Regions from separate parts of the Sphingobium aquiterrae genome, predicted to be linked through region 2. Evidence: riboswitches for the same ligand, from Rfam matches in the RefSeq annotation. Region 2 holds a riboswitch; the other holds the start of a gene.
What was found. A riboswitch is a leader RNA that binds a small molecule or an ion and turns the genes downstream of it on or off. The one in region 2 is predicted to bind cobalamin.
Positions count from the first base shown of each region.

Region 1: another riboswitch for cobalamin. It lies ahead of WFP78_RS12985 (TonB-dependent receptor plug domain-containing protein); the one in region 2 lies ahead of WFP78_RS10435 (HoxN/HupN/NixA family nickel/cobalt transporter).

Region 1 covers NZ_JBANFL010000011.1:38,358-46,427, reverse strand. The annotation lists gene cbiB (adenosylcobinamide-phosphate synthase CbiB) at 1-239, opposite strand, end outside; gene cobD (threonine-phosphate decarboxylase CobD) at 232-1,218, opposite strand; gene WFP78_RS13005 (adenosylcobinamide-GDP ribazoletransferase) at 1,215-1,925, opposite strand; gene WFP78_RS13000 (histidine phosphatase family protein) at 1,922-2,488, opposite strand; gene cobT (nicotinate-nucleotide--dimethylbenzimidazole phosphoribosyltransferase) at 2,485-3,531, opposite strand; gene WFP78_RS12990 (DUF1636 domain-containing protein) at 3,528-3,947, opposite strand; gene WFP78_RS12985 (TonB-dependent receptor plug domain-containing protein) at 3,947-5,887, opposite strand; cobalamin riboswitch at 6,043-6,233, opposite strand; cobalamin riboswitch at 6,303-6,500, shown strand; gene WFP78_RS12980 (hypothetical protein) at 6,717-7,295, shown strand; gene WFP78_RS12975 (cobyrinic acid a,c-diamide synthase CobB) at 7,359-8,070, shown strand, end outside.
Region 2 covers NZ_JBANFL010000008.1:99,905-107,974, forward strand. The annotation lists gene WFP78_RS10430 (TonB-dependent hemoglobin/transferrin/lactoferrin family receptor) at 1-2,147, opposite strand, end outside; cobalamin riboswitch at 2,354-2,597, shown strand; gene WFP78_RS10435 (HoxN/HupN/NixA family nickel/cobalt transporter) at 2,868-3,923, shown strand; gene WFP78_RS10440 (ABC transporter ATP-binding protein) at 3,916-4,713, shown strand; gene cobW (cobalamin biosynthesis protein CobW) at 4,710-5,759, shown strand; gene cobN (cobaltochelatase subunit CobN) at 5,759-8,070, shown strand, end outside.

The sequences.
Region 1 (8,070 bases), on a different contig from region 2:
ATCGCCAGCGCGATCAGCCACCCCGTGCCACCGCCCGCCAGCAACAGGATCAGAAGAGTGGCGATGCCCGCTGCCCGGCGCATGGCATCGGGCAGGTCCGGGCGGTTCCATCGGGTTTCGCAGGCAGCAATGATCCGGGCAAATCCGCCGACGGGGTGCCCGACCCGTGCATAGAGCCAGCGCGGCCAGCCGATGCTCGCGTCGAGCATCAGCGCGGCGAGGGCGACGGGGTCAGCCATTGGCAAGCGCCCGGTCCAGCCGTTCATAGGCCGCCGCGCCAGAGGGGAGGCCGAAGCGAAGCCAGCGCGGGTTTTCCGCGAAGGGACGGGTCAGGATGGCATGGCGGGCGAGATGCTGGAACAGGCCATGGGCGTCGTCCGCCTCGATCAGGCGGAACAGGGGGCAATGGCCGATGGGCCGATGGCCGTGGCGCATGAGCAGATCGTCCAGCCGCGCCGCCCGTTCCGGCAGGTCCGCGCGCGTCCGGGCGATCCAGCCTGTGTCCCGATAGGCTTCCGTGCCGATGGCCAGCGCCGCCGCCGACAGCGGCCAATCGCCCAGCCATTGGCGATAGGCCGCCACGATCCGCGCCGGACCCAGCACGAAACCCAGCCTGAGACCGGCCAGCCCGAAATATTTGCCGAAGGAGCGCATGACGATCAGCTGTCGGTCATCCGCCACCATGGCCGCGACGGACTGCCCCGGCGCGGCATCGGCAAAGGCTTCATCCACGATCAGCCAGCCGCCGGCGTCCTGCATCCGGCCAAGCCATGCCAGCAATTGCGCCGGGGCGACCATCCGGCCATCGGGATTGTTGGGATTGGCGAGCAGCAGCGCGGATGGTTCCGCCAGCGAGGCCGGGACATCGGCGATCCCCCGGCTCTGCGGAAAGATCGCGCCATGGGTTCGGTAGGCGGGCGTGAAATGCAGCGCGGGCAGGGGGAGGATGGCGGCGAGCAGGCGCAAGCCCATCTCGCTGCCGGGCACGGCGCAGCAATGGGCGGGATCGACGCCGAAATGCCGCGCAGCCGCCGCCTCCAGAGCGGCCAGCTGCCGGGGATCGGGCAGGGGATGCCAGTCCGGCGCGATGGCGGCGGCTCCCGGCCAGGCGACGGGGTTGATGCCGGTGGACAGGTCGATCCACGGCTCGGCGCCTTCGCCGAAAAAGGCGCGCGCTTCGGCAAGGCGGCCGCCATGCCATGTCCACTCGCCGCTCATGCCGCGCACAGCAGGCCCAACAGCAGCCCGCTCTCCACCAGTTCGATGCCTGCGCCATGGCCGTCGCCGGAGATGCCGCCGATCCGGCGCCCGATCCACCAGCCCCAGGCGATAAAGAGCGGGAGCGCAATCGCCAGCCCCGGCGCGAAGCAGGCCGCAATCCCGCCGGCCGCCAGCCAGCAGGCGACATGACTCCAGCGGATCGCGCCGCCAAACCGCGCGCCAAGCCCCTGATGCAGCGGGGGCAGCCATAGCGTCCAGACGAGCGGCCCGATCCGGGCGATGGCCGGCACAGCGGCGATGGCCCATAGCGGCGCTGCGGGAATCGCGAGCCGCAGCAGGACCAGCTTGGCGATCAGTTGCAGCGCGATGGCGGTCGCGCCGAAACTGCCGATATGGGGGTCCGCCAGCACGGCGCTCAGCCGACTCCTGTCCTTGTGCGCCGCGCCCGCGGCGTCGGCGATGTCGCCAAGGCCGTCCAGGTGCAACGCGCCCGTCACCCATATCCAGCCGACAAGCCCCGCCAGCGCACCCGCCCAGGGATCGACCCGTCCCCCCGCCCAGGTCGCGGCGGACACCACCGCGCCGACCGCCAGCCCGGCCACCGGGAACCAGCGCATGCAGGCCGCGAAATCCTCTTCGCTCGCCGCCATGGCGGGCAAGGGCAGGCGCGTCATGAACTGCATGGCAAGGATCAGCCGCCTCATGTGGCCAGCGCCGTAATGAGCGCGGTGCGTTGCGCGCCGGGCCATATCCGCAAGGAGATGAGCGCCGTATAGGGAAGGTCGAAGGCCCAGCTCTGCCGGTAATCGAGGCCGAACAGGCAGGACAGCGCGGCCCGCATGGCGCCTGCATGCGTGACCACCAGCGTCGGTGCCCCGATCTCCTCCAGCGCGGCGCCGACGCGCGCGACAAGGGCGTGCCATGTCTCCCCCTGCGGCGGCGCATGGCCCAGAGGGTCGTTCCAGAAGGCGGCGAGCCGTGCCGTGTCCAGTTCGCCGGGATGGGCGCCGTCCCATGCGCCGAAATCCAGCTCACGCCAGCGTGGGTCGATGCGCAGCGGCAGGCCATGCGATGCCGCGATCATGTCCGCTGGATCGCGCGCCCGGACAAGGTCCGAACAGACGACCGCATCGACCTCAAGTTCGCGCGCGCGTGCAAGGCAGGCGGCGCAGCCCTCGTCGGTAGCGGCGGCATCGGTATGGCCGAGCAGCCGTCCGGCGCCGACGGGCGCGCCATGGCGCATGAGGTGCAGCGTGAAGGCGGTCACGATGCGGGCGGTGGCAGGGAGGGCAGTTGCAGGGCGCCGGCGATGGCTGCTTCGGCGAAGGTCGCCATGCCGTTATGCGCGGCGAGCGCCGAGCGGACGATCTGCGCGGCCACCGCGGCGCCCGTGCCTTCGCCAAGGCGCATGCCCAGTTGCAGCAACGGCTCCAGGCCGAGCTTTTCCAGCAGCCGGACATGCCCCGCTTCCGCCGAGCAATGCGCGGCGAGGCAATGGGCGGTGAAACCGGGGACGGCGGCTGCCAGCGGTGCGATGGCCGCGCAGCAGATAAACCCGTCCAGCAGCACCGGCACGCGCTGCATCCGCGCGGCCAGGATGGCGCCCGCCATGGCGGCGATTTCCCGCCCGCCAAGGCGCCGCAGCGTTTCGAAGGGGCTGATGCATCCCGCCGCGTGAAAGGCGAGCGCCTGCGCGATCACGCTTGTCTTGCGACCGATGCCGGCATCGTCGATGCCCGTGCCGCGCCCGACCCAGCGTTCCACTGTCCCGCCGAAGCTCTGTGCGCAGAGCGCGGCGGCGGGGGTGGTGTTGCCGATCCCCATCTCGCCGACGAACAGCAGGTCGATGCCGGCGGTGACGACCTGTGCCCCGGCCGACAGGGCGGCCAGGCATTCCGCTTCGGTCAGCGCGGGCGCGCGGCTGATGTCGCCCGTTGGCCTGTCGAGGTCGAGCGGGATGACCGTCAGCTCGGCCCCGCACGCCCCCGCCAGCGCATTGATCGCCGCCCCGCCGGCGCGGAAATTGGCGACCATCTGCTGCGTCACCTCCGGCGGAAAGGCGCTGACCCCTTGCGCGACCACGCCATGATTGCCGGCGAACACGGCCGCCCGGATGCGCTCCGCGCGGGGGCGGGCGGTGCCCTGCCAACTCGCCATGAACAGCGCGATCTCTTCCAGCCGCCCCAGCGATCCGGCCGGTTTGGTCAATGCCGCCTGCCGGAGCGAAGTGGCCTCCATGGCCTGCGGATCGGGCTGCGTCAGGTTGGCGAGCGCATGCTCGAATGCCGCGACGGAAGGAAACAGGCTCATGGCACCACAAATCCCTCTGGCGGGGTGCGGGTGATGAAATGGCCTTTCACGCCGGCCGGCCAGTCGGCATAGCGCACCTGTCCTTCCGCGCTGGCGGCATGATGGCGGGCATAATCGAGGATGGCGCGGGCGGCATCGTCATCGGGCGTGAAATCGCCCAGCACATAGCCGATCTTGCCCGGCGCGCGGATGTGGACGGTGCAGTGCCGGGTGCAGGCGAACAGGCAGGCCATGTCCTGCACGGCGATGCCGTCAAAGGCGGGATCGCCGTCTTTGACGCGCCGCAAGGCATCGCCGAGCAGCGCACCGCCGCGCCGCCCGTCCCCGTCCTCGCGCTGTTCGGGGGAAAGGCGGCATGTGCTGCACACGACCACCCCCGTTCCAGCCGCCGATCCATCCTCCACCCGGCGCAGCATCAGAAACGGCTCCTGATGCCGAGATAGACGGAGCGGCCGAGCGATGAATAGCCGCCCGCCGTCTCATAGGCGACGTCGAACAGGTTTTCGATCCGGCCCTGCACGGTCAGGCCGGGCAGGAGCTTCCATTCCGCCCGCAGGTCCGTCAGCAGATAATCGTCCAGCATGGTGCCGCCGATCCGGTCGAGGCTGCCACCCGCATAGCGCAGGGCAACGCTGGTGGTGACGCCGAAGGGGAAATCATAGCCGATCCGGCCATTGGCCAGATGCCGGGGCACGCGCGCCAGCTGCCGATTGAAATTGCCGCCTTCGGTCCGGTCGACGGCGGCGATCCAGCTGTAATTGCCATCCATGGTCAGGCGCCCGAGGTGGAGCGTGCCGGCAAATTCCAGCCCATGGGCGCGGCTCTTGTTCACATTGGCATAATAGCCGAAACGCGTGGTCGTGGTGCCGGGGACATAGCATATGGCCGGCAGCGCGCCGCTGGTCGGGCAATAGGCGAAGTCGATCAGATTATCGGTCTGCCGTTCGAACCATGTGCCCGAAAGCCGCAGCTTCTCACCCAGCAGCGCCTGTTCGATGCCCGCCTCCCAGCTTTGCGCCTTTTCCGGCTGCAGGTTGGCCGCGCCATAGAGGCTGAACAGCTGATAGAGCGATGGCGCCTTGAACCCTTCGTCATAGCTGGCGCGCAGCACGGTCGCCCCCTTGTTCAGCGACCATGCCGCCCCGGCGCTGAATACCGTGTTTCCGCCGAAGTTGGAATGATGATCCCGCCGCGCGCCGCCGTTCAGCGTCAGCCCGGCAAGAGGCGTCAGGCGCAGCTCGGCATAGAGGCTGTCGATATCGGCGCGCGTCTGCGTCAGTGTATAGGGCAGGGCGTTGTTGGCGGGCGAGCCATTGGTCATCCGCTGCTCCTCGCGCTCCGCGCCGAAGACCATGTCGGCCAGCGGTGAAAGCGTGAAGGTGCCCTGATATTCATAGCGGCGGACCTTGCCCTTCGCATCGAAATTGAGGGCGCGGATCGTGCGGCGCGGATCGTAATTCTCGCGGTCGGTATCGCTCTGCAGGATGGCGATCCGGTTCCTCAGCCGGCCATCCAGCAGCGCCGCGTTGATGCCGGCATAGACGGTCCATTCCTTCGTCAGCCCATAGACGGGGGCGTCGCCGGAGCTGCCGTCGAAATCATTGCGGGCGCTGGCATAATAGCCGCGAAGGTCGACCGAGACCGCCTGCGAGAGGCGCAGCGTGGCGGTGCCATTGCCGGCGTTGCGGCGATAACCGTCCTTTTCCGTTCCGCTGGCGAGCGCGGAAATCCCGTCCGTGGTGAAGGTCGATCCGGACAGGCGCCAGTCCAGCAGGTCGCTATGCCCGCCGACAGCCGCCCGGCCGCTGATCGTCTGGCGCGATCCGGCCTCCATCGCGGCGCTGCCCTCCAGCGCTTTTGTGGGGCGCGCGGTCTGGACATTCACCACGCCGCCGATGGCGTCGCTGCCCCAGAGGATGGATTGCGGCCCGCGCAATATCTCGATCCGCTCGATATCGTCGGTCAGCAGGTTGGAAAAGCTGTAGCCGCCCGCCGTCGATGACGGATCGGCCAGCCGCATCCCGTCGATGACGAACACCGTCTGCCCGGCATCCGCGCCACGGATGCGCAGCGATGTCGTGGTGCCATAGCCGCCGTTGCGGACCATGCTGATGCCCGGTGTCCGCACGAGCGCGTCCGATATGGCGATCGGCTGTGCCTGTTCGATATCCTCGCGGTCGAGCACGGTCACGCTGGACGAGACCCGGTCGCGCTCGACCGGGGTGCGCAGCGCGGTGACGACGATCTGGCTGTTGTCGGCGTCGGCGCCAGCACTGGCTTCCGTATCGGGCGTCTGGGCCAGCGCGGGCGAGGCGATAAGAGCGGAAAGGCAGAAGAAATGTGAAACGGTATGCATTGATTCGGTCCCCCAAAGGCACGGAGCCCCGAACGGGAGACGCGGGAGAATGCACGGGCGCATGCGCACGACATCCGGCCCGCGCTTTCCCGCGCGAGGCAGTCAATGTCGTTGCTCGAGGAAGACCCCGCTCGGCCGGTGCACCCTGCCCGGACGAAGAACGACCGCGTCAGGCAGGTCTCCTGGCTTGCGGGTCGACGCCGTTCCGGACCGCCTTCTCAGAACCCGAAAGTCCCAATGGCATTTGGCCCGATGGCTCACCGCTCACAGTTGCAGGGGCAGCCGGGGTATCGAACCCCGTTCCCTTTGAATCCCCTTTCGGGGAACCTGTCGCGAGGCGGGCAGATACCGTGCGTTGCAGCATTCCGCAAGCCGCGATCATGCCGCACGCTTGCGCAACGACGCCCGCTATCCTATCCCCGGTGGCGCAACGGGTGCCCGAAAGGGCTTAATCGGGAAGTCCGGAACGGCCATCTGGCCAAAGCCGGCACTGCTCCCGCAACTGTCATCGGCGAGCGCTTCGCCACATGCCATTGGGGTCTTGGCCCTGAGAAGGCGGCGAGGGCGCGAGGAACCGAGAAGTCAGGAAACCGGCCGGTTGCCGTCGATCCTTCGCGCGGGCGGGATGTACCGGGCGGACGAGGGCTGAACCCCTTGCGTGACGACATTGTGCGTAACGTTGAAGGGGGGAGCCGCGATGATGCCTCACAGCTGAAGAATGACGCCATGGCCCGGCGCGCGTGGTGTGCAGCCACCATGCCGGCCACGATGCGCTTTCCCCGCCGGCCTTTGCGCCGGCATCGCTGATTCCCTTTCCTGTTCGGAGACCATGATGATGGCCCAACGCACGCGTTTCGACCTTGGCATTTTTGCGCTGCTGGCGCTGGTGATGCTTGCCACCCGCACCCATTCGCTCAGCGCCTATGTCCACCTGCCCGACACCGGCTGGGCGAGCTTTTTCGTCGCCGGATATTATATCCGTTCGCGCATGGCCTTTCCGGCGCTGTTCCTGCTCGCCTTTGCCATCGACCTTGTCGTCATCGGCGCGAGGGGCGGGGCGTCCTTCTGCTTCACCCCGGCCTACTGGATGCTGGTGCCGGCCTATGGCACCATGTGGTGCGCCGGGCGTTTCGCGGCGAAGCGCATGGGGGCGAGCCTTGCCATCCTGCCCGCGATCGTCGTGCTGGCGGTCGGCGCGACATTTGTCGGCCATCTGTTTTCCAGCGGTGGATTCTATGTCCTGAGCGGCCATTTCAAGGACCCGTCGCTGGCCGGGTTCGCGGGGCGCATCATCCGCTATTTCCCCGGATCGCTGCTGTCGACGCTGACATGGACGGGCGTTGCGATCGCCTGTCATGCGGTGGTCGTATTGCTGACGTCCGGCCAGTCATCGGGACAGCGCCGATGAGCGACATGGAGGGCCAGCACCACAAGGCGGTCGTTGATCCGAGGGCCGTGGCGGCATCGATCGATGCGGGGTGACGCCCGATGCCCGGCCTTGCTGGTCGCCGCGCCGGCATCGGGGCAGGGCAAGACGCTTGTCACCGCGGCGCTCGCCCGGCGGCATCGCATGGCCGGGCGGCGGGTGCGCGTGTTCAAATGCGGCCCGGATTTCCTGGACCCGATGATCCTGGAGTGCGCATCGGGGGCGCCCGTCCATCAGCTCGACCTGTTCATGGGGGGTGAGGCCTATTGCCGCGCCCTGCTGCATGAAGCGGCGCGCGACGCCGATGTGATCCTTGTCGAAGGCGTGATGGGGTTGTTCGACGGCCATCCTTCCGCCGCCGACCTAGCGGCGCGCTTCGGCCTGCCGGTGCTGGCGGTGGTCGATGGTTCCGCGATGGCGCAGAGCTTCGGCGCGCTGGTGCATGGCCTTGCCAGCTATCGGGACGATATCGGTGTCAGCGCCGTGCTCGCCAATCGGGTGGCGGGTGCGCGCCATGCCGGGATGCTGCGAGACAGCCTAAGGGGGGATGTCCGCTGGCTGGGCGCATTGTTCCGCGATGGTGGGATCGCACTTCCAGAACGGCATCTGGGGCTCGTCCAGGCGCAGGAAATCGACGATCTCGATGCCCGGATCGAGCGCGCGGCGGCGCTTCTGTCCGCCGATGCGCAATGGCTGCCGCCGCCGGTGTCTTTCGCCGCGCCGGACGATGGGGAGCCGCCGCGCCTGCTGGAGGATG
Region 2 (8,070 bases):
TTGAAGAGGCCGGCACGCAGCGTCACCGCCTTGCCGACCCGGACATAGGCGGTCGCGTCCAATATGGTGAACCCGCCGGGGCGGAAGCAGGGCGCGCCGTTGCAGACCGTCGCGGCACCGCTGGCGTCGACATAGGTGGTGCGGCCGAGTTCCTTCTGCGCGGCATGGGTGGCGATGATCTGGCCGCCGAACCGTCCCTCCGGATGATCGTAGCCGATGCCCATCACCAGCTTGAGCGGATCGATGGTGGACAGCGGCGAGCGGATGCCGTCGCCGTCGATCACCGTGCCCTTGGCATAGCTGATCGCCATGCGCCCGGAGAGGCCGCTCTTCATGCGCAGGTCGAGCCGGCCCTCGGCGCCGGAGATGCGCACCCGGTTGAGGTTGATGAACTGGAAGATCGCGGGATTGGAAGGGGTGAACCCGCCGCCGACCACTTCCTGGCTGATGAAGTTGCGATAGCGCCCGGTAAAGCCGGTCACGCCGCCGCTCACCAGCCCTTCGGCGAAGCGCAGGCCGCCTTCATAGGTTTCGCTCGTTTCCGGCTTCAGGTTCGGATTGGGCAGCGAGGTGTAGCCCTGGGCGAGGTTCTGGAAGAACTGGTTGACCTGCGTGGGGGAGGGCGCCTTGAAGCCGCGCGCATAGTTGGCGAACAGGTTGACGCCGCCCAGTTTCACGACCCCGCCGATCTTGGGGGAGAGGCGCGATCCGTTCTGGCCCGCCGTATCGAACACCGGCAGCAGCGGATCGTCCTTCGGATCGAGCTTGTAATGGTCGAAGCGCAGCACCGGATAGAGGGTGAACATGCCGTCCGCCAGCGCGATCTCGTCGCCCAGATAGGCGCCGGCGAGCGTGAAGTCGGTGATCGGGAAGGCGCGGGTCGGGAAGGTGTCGGGAGGCGTCGGCGTGGTGCCGTCGCGCAGCCCCTTCTGCCGCGTGACGCTGATGTCCCCGCCATAGACGACGCGGTGGGCGATGGCGCCGGTGCGCAGGTCGCTCCGCAGTTCGGCGCTGGCCCCGATGACGCGGTTCTCGAAGGTGTTGAGCCGGGTGCGGTCGGCGGCGGTGTTGCGGTCCTCGGCGCTGAACTGGCGGTTCTCGCCATCCTGATACCAGAGCGACAGTTGCGCCTCGTCGATCGCGCCCGTGCCGCGATACCGCCAGTCGAGGCTGACGCGATCGCGGCGGGTCTTGTCGTGCGCCGTAAGGCCGATGACGCTGGTGGCGCTCGTCGCCGCGGCGGCGATGCCGCTGAGCACATTGGTGCGCATGTCGTCGTCCAGATGATCGAAGGTCAGCCGGACGCGATGCGCCTCGCCGGGGTTCCAGACGATCTTGCCCAGCACGGCATTGGAGCGGCTGTCCTGCGGATTGGGCGTGGTCCGGTTGGCATTGGGCGCGTCGTTCGTCCCCTTGTTGTCGAATTCATGCCCGTCCCGGCGGGTATAGGCGACCAGAGCCGACCATGCCCCGCTTCGCCCGGCCAGAATGGCGGTCTCGGAAAACTGGTCGTCCGCCGAATCATAGGCCGCGCGGACGAGGCCCGCGACATTGCGGTCCTTGCGCAGGAAATCCTCGGGGTCGCTGGTGACGAAGCTGACCGCGCCGGCCAGGCCGTCGCTGCCGTAAAGCGCGGAAGCGGGGCCGCGCAGGATTTCGACGGACTTGATGAGGCCGACATCGACATAGTCGCCGCGTCCCGCCGACTGCGCGCCGAAGTCGAAACCATCGGGCACGCGCACGCCGTCGACCTGGATCAGCACGCGATTGCCTTCAAGGCCGCGGATGTTGAAGCCGGCATTGCCGTCCCGGCCTGTCGTGCCGCTCGCCGCCCCGAAGCGCGTGGGCGCCCGCCGGACGCTGACGCCGGGCTCGAACCGCACGAGGTCCTTGATGTCGGACACCATCTGGTCGGCGATCTGCCGATCCGAAATGACCGAGACCGTCGCGGGCACGTCGATCACGGCCTGCGGCAGGCGCGTAGCGGTCACGGTGATCGCGTTGCGCTGGTCGAAGGTAACAAGCGGGTCGCCATCCTGCGCCCGCGCCAGGCCGGGGGCCAGGGCAAGGGTGGCGGCCAGCGCCGGGATCGACGCTGACAGGATCATGTGCTGCGGACGCCGCGCATCCGGCTTGGAAACGGCCAATGAAGCCCCCTTTAATATTGATAATGATTCTCATGTGCTGTTTATCGGCAGGGAAGGCCCTCCGTCAACATGAAGTGCAAAAGGAGGACCGCGACGAACCGCCCGGTTCGATGAGCGTCCGATGGGCGCGGCGTGCCGGACGTGCTTTTATCTTCACTTTTCGGCAAGGCGCCTCTATGCCCCGCGTTGAAGGACGGCATGAGCCGCCCTTCGAAGATCGCGCCGGTGCCCCGAAAGGGGCTTAAAATGGGAATGCGGTACGGATGCCTTGGCATCCTATTCCGCAGCTGTCCCTGCAACTGTAAGCGGTGAGCGCGATGCATATCGACCTTCCGGGATCATCGGGGGGTCAGCCACTGGGCCGGACGCTAAGTCATGCGGGGCCTGGGAAGGCCATGCATCGTGCGATGACCCGTGAGCCAGGAGACCTGCCGGCGTCTGGTCGCTCTTGCCTGGTCCAGGGGATGGCCGTGGCACGGTACTCCGTCTGAGCGACGCTTGTGCGGCGGGAGCCGCACCGGCATGCGTGCCGGGCGCTGCAGGGTGTCCGTTCGGCAGTGCATGCCGGCCGTTCGCGCGGAGGCTCCCGTCCGGTTTCGCTGACACCGACGGGGAAATACCCATGAATATCGCCTGTTTTCCGGCGACGGCGGCCGCCGCCCCACGAACGCGCGCGCACGATCGCCGCAAGCCCCGCCCCGTTTCGCCGCAGGCCCCGGCATGACCGTGCCCCAGATTTCCCCGTCTTCCCCGCAAAGGCCGCTGCGACGGCGGATGATCGGCATGTTCGGCGGGCTCATCGCCGCCAATGTCGCGCTGTGGCTGTGGGCGTTCGCGCTGTTCCCCGGCAACACCGTGATGCTCGGCACGGCGCTGCTCGCCTGGAGCCTTGGCCTGCGCCATGCCGTCGATGCCGATCATATCGCGGCGATCGACAATGTGACGCGCAAGCTGATGCAGGATGGCCAGCGGCCGCTGACGGTCGGCTTCTGGTTCGCGCTGGGGCACAGCGCCATCGTGCTGATCGCGGCGGTCACGATCGCGCTCGCGGCGAGCGCGGTCAGCCGGATCGAGGCGGTGGGCGCGGTCGGCGGCGTCATCGCCACGGCCATCTCCGCGACCTTCCTGTTCGCGATTGCGGGCATGAACCTTCTCATCCTGCGATCGGTCTGGCGCACCTTCAACGAGGTGCGCGCCGGCAAGCCCTATGGCGAGGACGATCTGGACCTGCTGCTGGGCAATCGCGGTGTCCTGTCCCGCCTGTTCCGGCCGCTGTTCCGGCTGGTGACGCGCAGCTGGCATATGGCGCCGCTGGGTTTCCTGTTCGGCCTCGGCTTCGACACGGCGACGGAGGTCGCGATCCTCGGCCTTTCGGCGGGGCAGGCGGCGAACGGGCTTTCGATCGGCACGGCCCTGATCTTCCCGCTGCTCTTCGCGGCGGGCATGGCGCTGGTCGATACGGCGGACGGCGCGATGATGATGGGCGCCTATCAATGGGCGTTCGTGAAACCCATCCGCAAGCTCTACTATAACATCACCATCACGCTGGTGTCGGCCATCGTCGCCATCATGATCGGGGGCATCGAAACCGCCGCGCTGCTGGGCGAGAAGCTGGGCCTTTCCGGCGGCATCTGGTCGCTGGCGGCGAATCTGGGCACGCATTTCAACAGCCTGGGCTTCGCGATCATCGGCCTGTTCGCTGTGTGCTGGATCATCAGCTGGGCGATCTACCGCTGGAAGGGCTTTGACGAGATCGAGGTGGCCGGTCGTGCCTGAGCGCGACCTGTCGCTGACGCTGGAGGGCGTTACCGTCCGGCGCGGGCGCACGGTTGCGGTCAGCGATGCCAGCACGCTGTTCGCGCCGGGCCGGCTGACCGCCGTCATCGGCCCCAATGGCGCGGGCAAGAGCAGCCTGATCGAAGCGGCCGCCGGGGTGCTGAAGCCGGTATCGGGCATGGTGCGGCTGGGCGACAGGCCGATGGCCGACATCGATCCGCGCATGTTGGCGTTGCAGCGCGCCTATCTGCCGCAGCGTGCGGCGGTGAGCTGGCCGATCAGCGTCGAGCGGCTGGTGGCGATCGGCCTCACGCCCTCGCTCCCGTCCTTCGGCCTGCTTTCGCCGGCCATGCGGGAGGCTGTCGACCGCGTGCTCGCCGAATGCGACCTGCTGGCCCTGCGTGACCGGCCCGCGACCGCGCTGTCGGGGGGCGAGCTGGCCCGCGCCATGCTGGCCCGGGCGCTGGTCGCCGATCCACGAATCCTGATCGCGGACGAGCCGACGGCGGGGCTCGACCCCCTGCACGCCATGGCCTGCATGCACCGCCTGCGCGCCCGCGCCGGACTGGGGGCCGTCATCGTCGTGGCGATCCATGACCTGACGCTGGTGCGGCGCTTTGCCGATGCGGTGGTCGCCATGCGCGGCGGCCGCATCCTCGCGGCTGGCCCGGCCGACACGGTGCTGTGCGCCGACACGCTGTCCCGCCTGTTCGACCTGCCGGTGCGGGTCGAGGCGGACGCTATCTCTTTTCTCGACCCCATCCCCCTGTCCGAAGGAATTTTCGCATGAGCAAGGTGCCTGCAACCGTCATCACCGGCTTTCTGGGCGCCGGCAAGACCACGCTGATCCGCCATCTGCTGGAAAATGCGGGCGGACGCCGCCTTGCGCTCATCATCAACGAGTTCGGCGATGTCGGCATCGACGGCGATCTGGTGAAGGGCTGTGGCGATGAAGCCTGCGCGGAAGAGGACATCGTGGAACTGGCCAATGGCTGCATCTGCTGCACCGTCGCCGATGATTTCCTGCCCACCATGCAGCGCCTGTTGGACCGGCCCCTGCCGCCGGACCGGATCATCATCGAGACATCCGGCCTGGCATTGCCCAAGCCGCTGCTCAAGGCGTTCCAATGGCCCGCGATCCGCACGCGCGCGACCGTGGATGGCGTGATCGCGCTGGTCGACGCGGATGCGCTTGCCGCCGGCCGCTTCGCCAGCGACGAGGCGGCGCTGGCCGCCGCGCGCGCGGCGGACCCGACGCTGGACCATGACAGCCCGATCGAGGAACTGTTCGAGGATCAGCTCGCCTGTGCCGACCTGGTGCTGCTGGGCAAGACCGACCTTGTCGATCCGCAGCTGCTGGACGCGCTGGAGCAGGGTCTGGCCGCGCGCGTGCGGCCCGGCGTCGCCATCGTCCGCAGCGCCCATGGCCGGGTGGACCCGGCGCTGTTCCTGGGCCTGGATGCCGGCGCGGAGGACGATCTGGACAGCCGCCCGTCGCATCATGACGCCGAGGGCGAAGAGCATGACCATGACGATTTCGACAGTTTCGTGCTCGACCTGGGCGAAGTCGAGGCGATCGACGGGCTGCTGGGGCCGCTTGGCGATGTCATCGCCGCCCATGGCATCCTGCGCATCAAGGGCTTCGTGGCGGTCGCCGGGCGGCCCGCGCGGCTGCTGATCCAGACGGTCGGGCCGCGCATCCAGCATCATTTCGACCGGGCATGGTTGCCGGGCGAGGCGCGGGCCTCCCGGCTGGTGGTCATCGGGCAGAAGGGGCTGGATCGCGCGGGAATCGCAATGGCGCTGCAGGCCGCGGCCGGGGCGCAGGCCGCCTGATGCACCTGCTGGCCGCCACGCCCGGCACCGTTTCCAGCGGAGAGGAGGCGATCGACCTTGGCCAGACGCCGGGCGACATCGTCATCCTCACCACCGCCGACAGCAGCCTTGCCTGTTTTGCCCGGGCGGCGGCCCTGCCCGGACTGGAAGGGGTGGAGCTGCGGCTCGCCAACCTGTTGCAGCTACGCCATCCCTATTCGGTCGACCTCTATGTCGAAAAGGTGATCGCGAAGGCGCGCTTCGTGTGCGTCGTGCTGCTGGGCGGCAAATCCTACTGGCCCTATGGCATCGACGAAATCGCCGCCGTGGCGCGCGAGAAGGGGATCGCCTTTGCCGCGATCCCCGATGGCAATGACGACGACCCCGGATTGACGGCGGCGTCCACGGTGCCGCCGGAGACGGGCAGACAGCTGCACGATTATCTGCGGCAGGGCGGTGTCGCCAATGCGGCGGGCTTCCTGCGGCTGGCCGCCCGGCTGGCGGGTGGGGACGCGGGCGATCCGCAGGCGCCGGTGCCGATTGCGGACGCCGGCCTCTATCTGGCCGGAGAGCCGCGCCCGACGCTGGACCAGGTGAAGGCGCGCTGGGTCGCGGGGCGGCCGGTCGCGCTGTTCACATTCTACCGCGCGCTGGTGATGGCCGGCACGCTGGAGGCGGTCGACGCGGTGATCGCGGGACTGGAGGCGGAGGGGATGAATGTCCTTCCCGTCCATGTCCGCGCCCTGCGCGAGCCCTTCGCCGTCGATGTCCTGCGCGCGCTGACCGGGGAGGTGGCGCCGGACGTCATCCTGAACGCGACCGCCTTTGCCGCCTCCGCGCCCGGCGAGCGGCGCAGCGCGAGCATATTGGAACTGCCCGACTGCCCGATCCTGCAGACGAGCTTCGCCAGCGTCGAGCGGGACGCCTGGCAGGCCAGCGCGCGCGGCCTTGGCCCGCGTGACCTCGCCATGAACGTCGCCCTGCCGGAGGTGGACGGGCGGCTCTTTTCCCGGGCCGTCGCCTTCAAGGCGGCGGCCCGGTTCGACGCGCGGACGCAATGCGCGATCGTCGTGCCCACTGCGCTGGACGACCGGGTGGCCTTCGTGGCGAAGCTCGCCGCCAACTGGGCGCGGCTGCGGCGCACCCCGGTGGCGCAGCGTCGGGTCGCGCTGGTGCTGGCCAACTATCCCAATCGCGACGGGCGGATCGGCAATGGCGTGGGGCTGGACACGCCGGCGAGCGCGGCGGCCATCCTCGATGCGCTGGCCGAGGCGAGCTATGCGGTGGGGGATGCGCCGCGCGACGGGGCGGCGCTGATGCGATGCATGACCGGCGGCGTCACCAACGATCTCGCCTCGCCGGATCGTTCGTCAGACCAGCGGCCGGGCGAGATCGCCCTGCCGCTGGCCGATTATCATGCGGCCTTCGCGGCCCTGCCGCAGGCGGCGCGCGACATGGTGCTGGCCCGCTGGGGCGCGCCGGAGGACGACCCCTTCGTGCGGCGGGGCGCTTTCCGCCTTGCCGTCCACCGCTTCGGCCATGTCGTCCTCGCGGTGCAGCCGGCGCGCGGCTATCATATCGATCCCAAGACCAGCTATCATGATCCGGCGCTGCCGCCGCCCCATGGCTATCTGGCCTTCCATCTCTGGCTGGCGGGGACATTCGGGGCGCAGGCCGTCGTGCATGTCGGCAAGCATGGCAATCTGGAATGGCTGCCGGGCAAGGCGATCGCCCTGTCGCGCGATTGCTTTCCGGAAATCTGCGCCGGGCCGATCCCGCAAATCTACCCCTTCATCGTCAACGATCCGGGCGAGGGCACGCAGGCCAAGCGGCGCATCGGCGCATGCATCGTCGACCATCTGACGCCGCCGCTGACCCGCGCGGAAAGCTATGGCCCGCTGCGCGAACTGGAAGCGCTGGTGGACGAATATTATCTCGCCGCTGGGATGGACCCGCGCCGGCTGGACGGGCTGCGCCGAAGCATCCTGGACCTCGCGGCGTCGCAGGGGCTGGACAAGGATGCCGGCGCATCGGGCGATGACGACGACGCGCTGGCCGCGATCGACAATTATCTGTGCGAACTCAAGGAAATGCAGATCCGCGACGGGCTGCATGTCTTCACCCGCTCGCCCGAGGGCGGGCTGCTCCGCGACCTGCTGATCGCGCTGGCCCGCTGCCCCAGGGGCATCGACAGCGCGGGGCAGGCATCGCTGCTGCGGGCGCTGGCCGCCGATCTGGGGCTGGATGTCGATCCGCTCGACTGCCGGCTCGGCGATCGCTGGCAGGGCGCGCGGCCTGAAGCGCTGCTCGCCGTGAGTGCCGATCCCTGGCG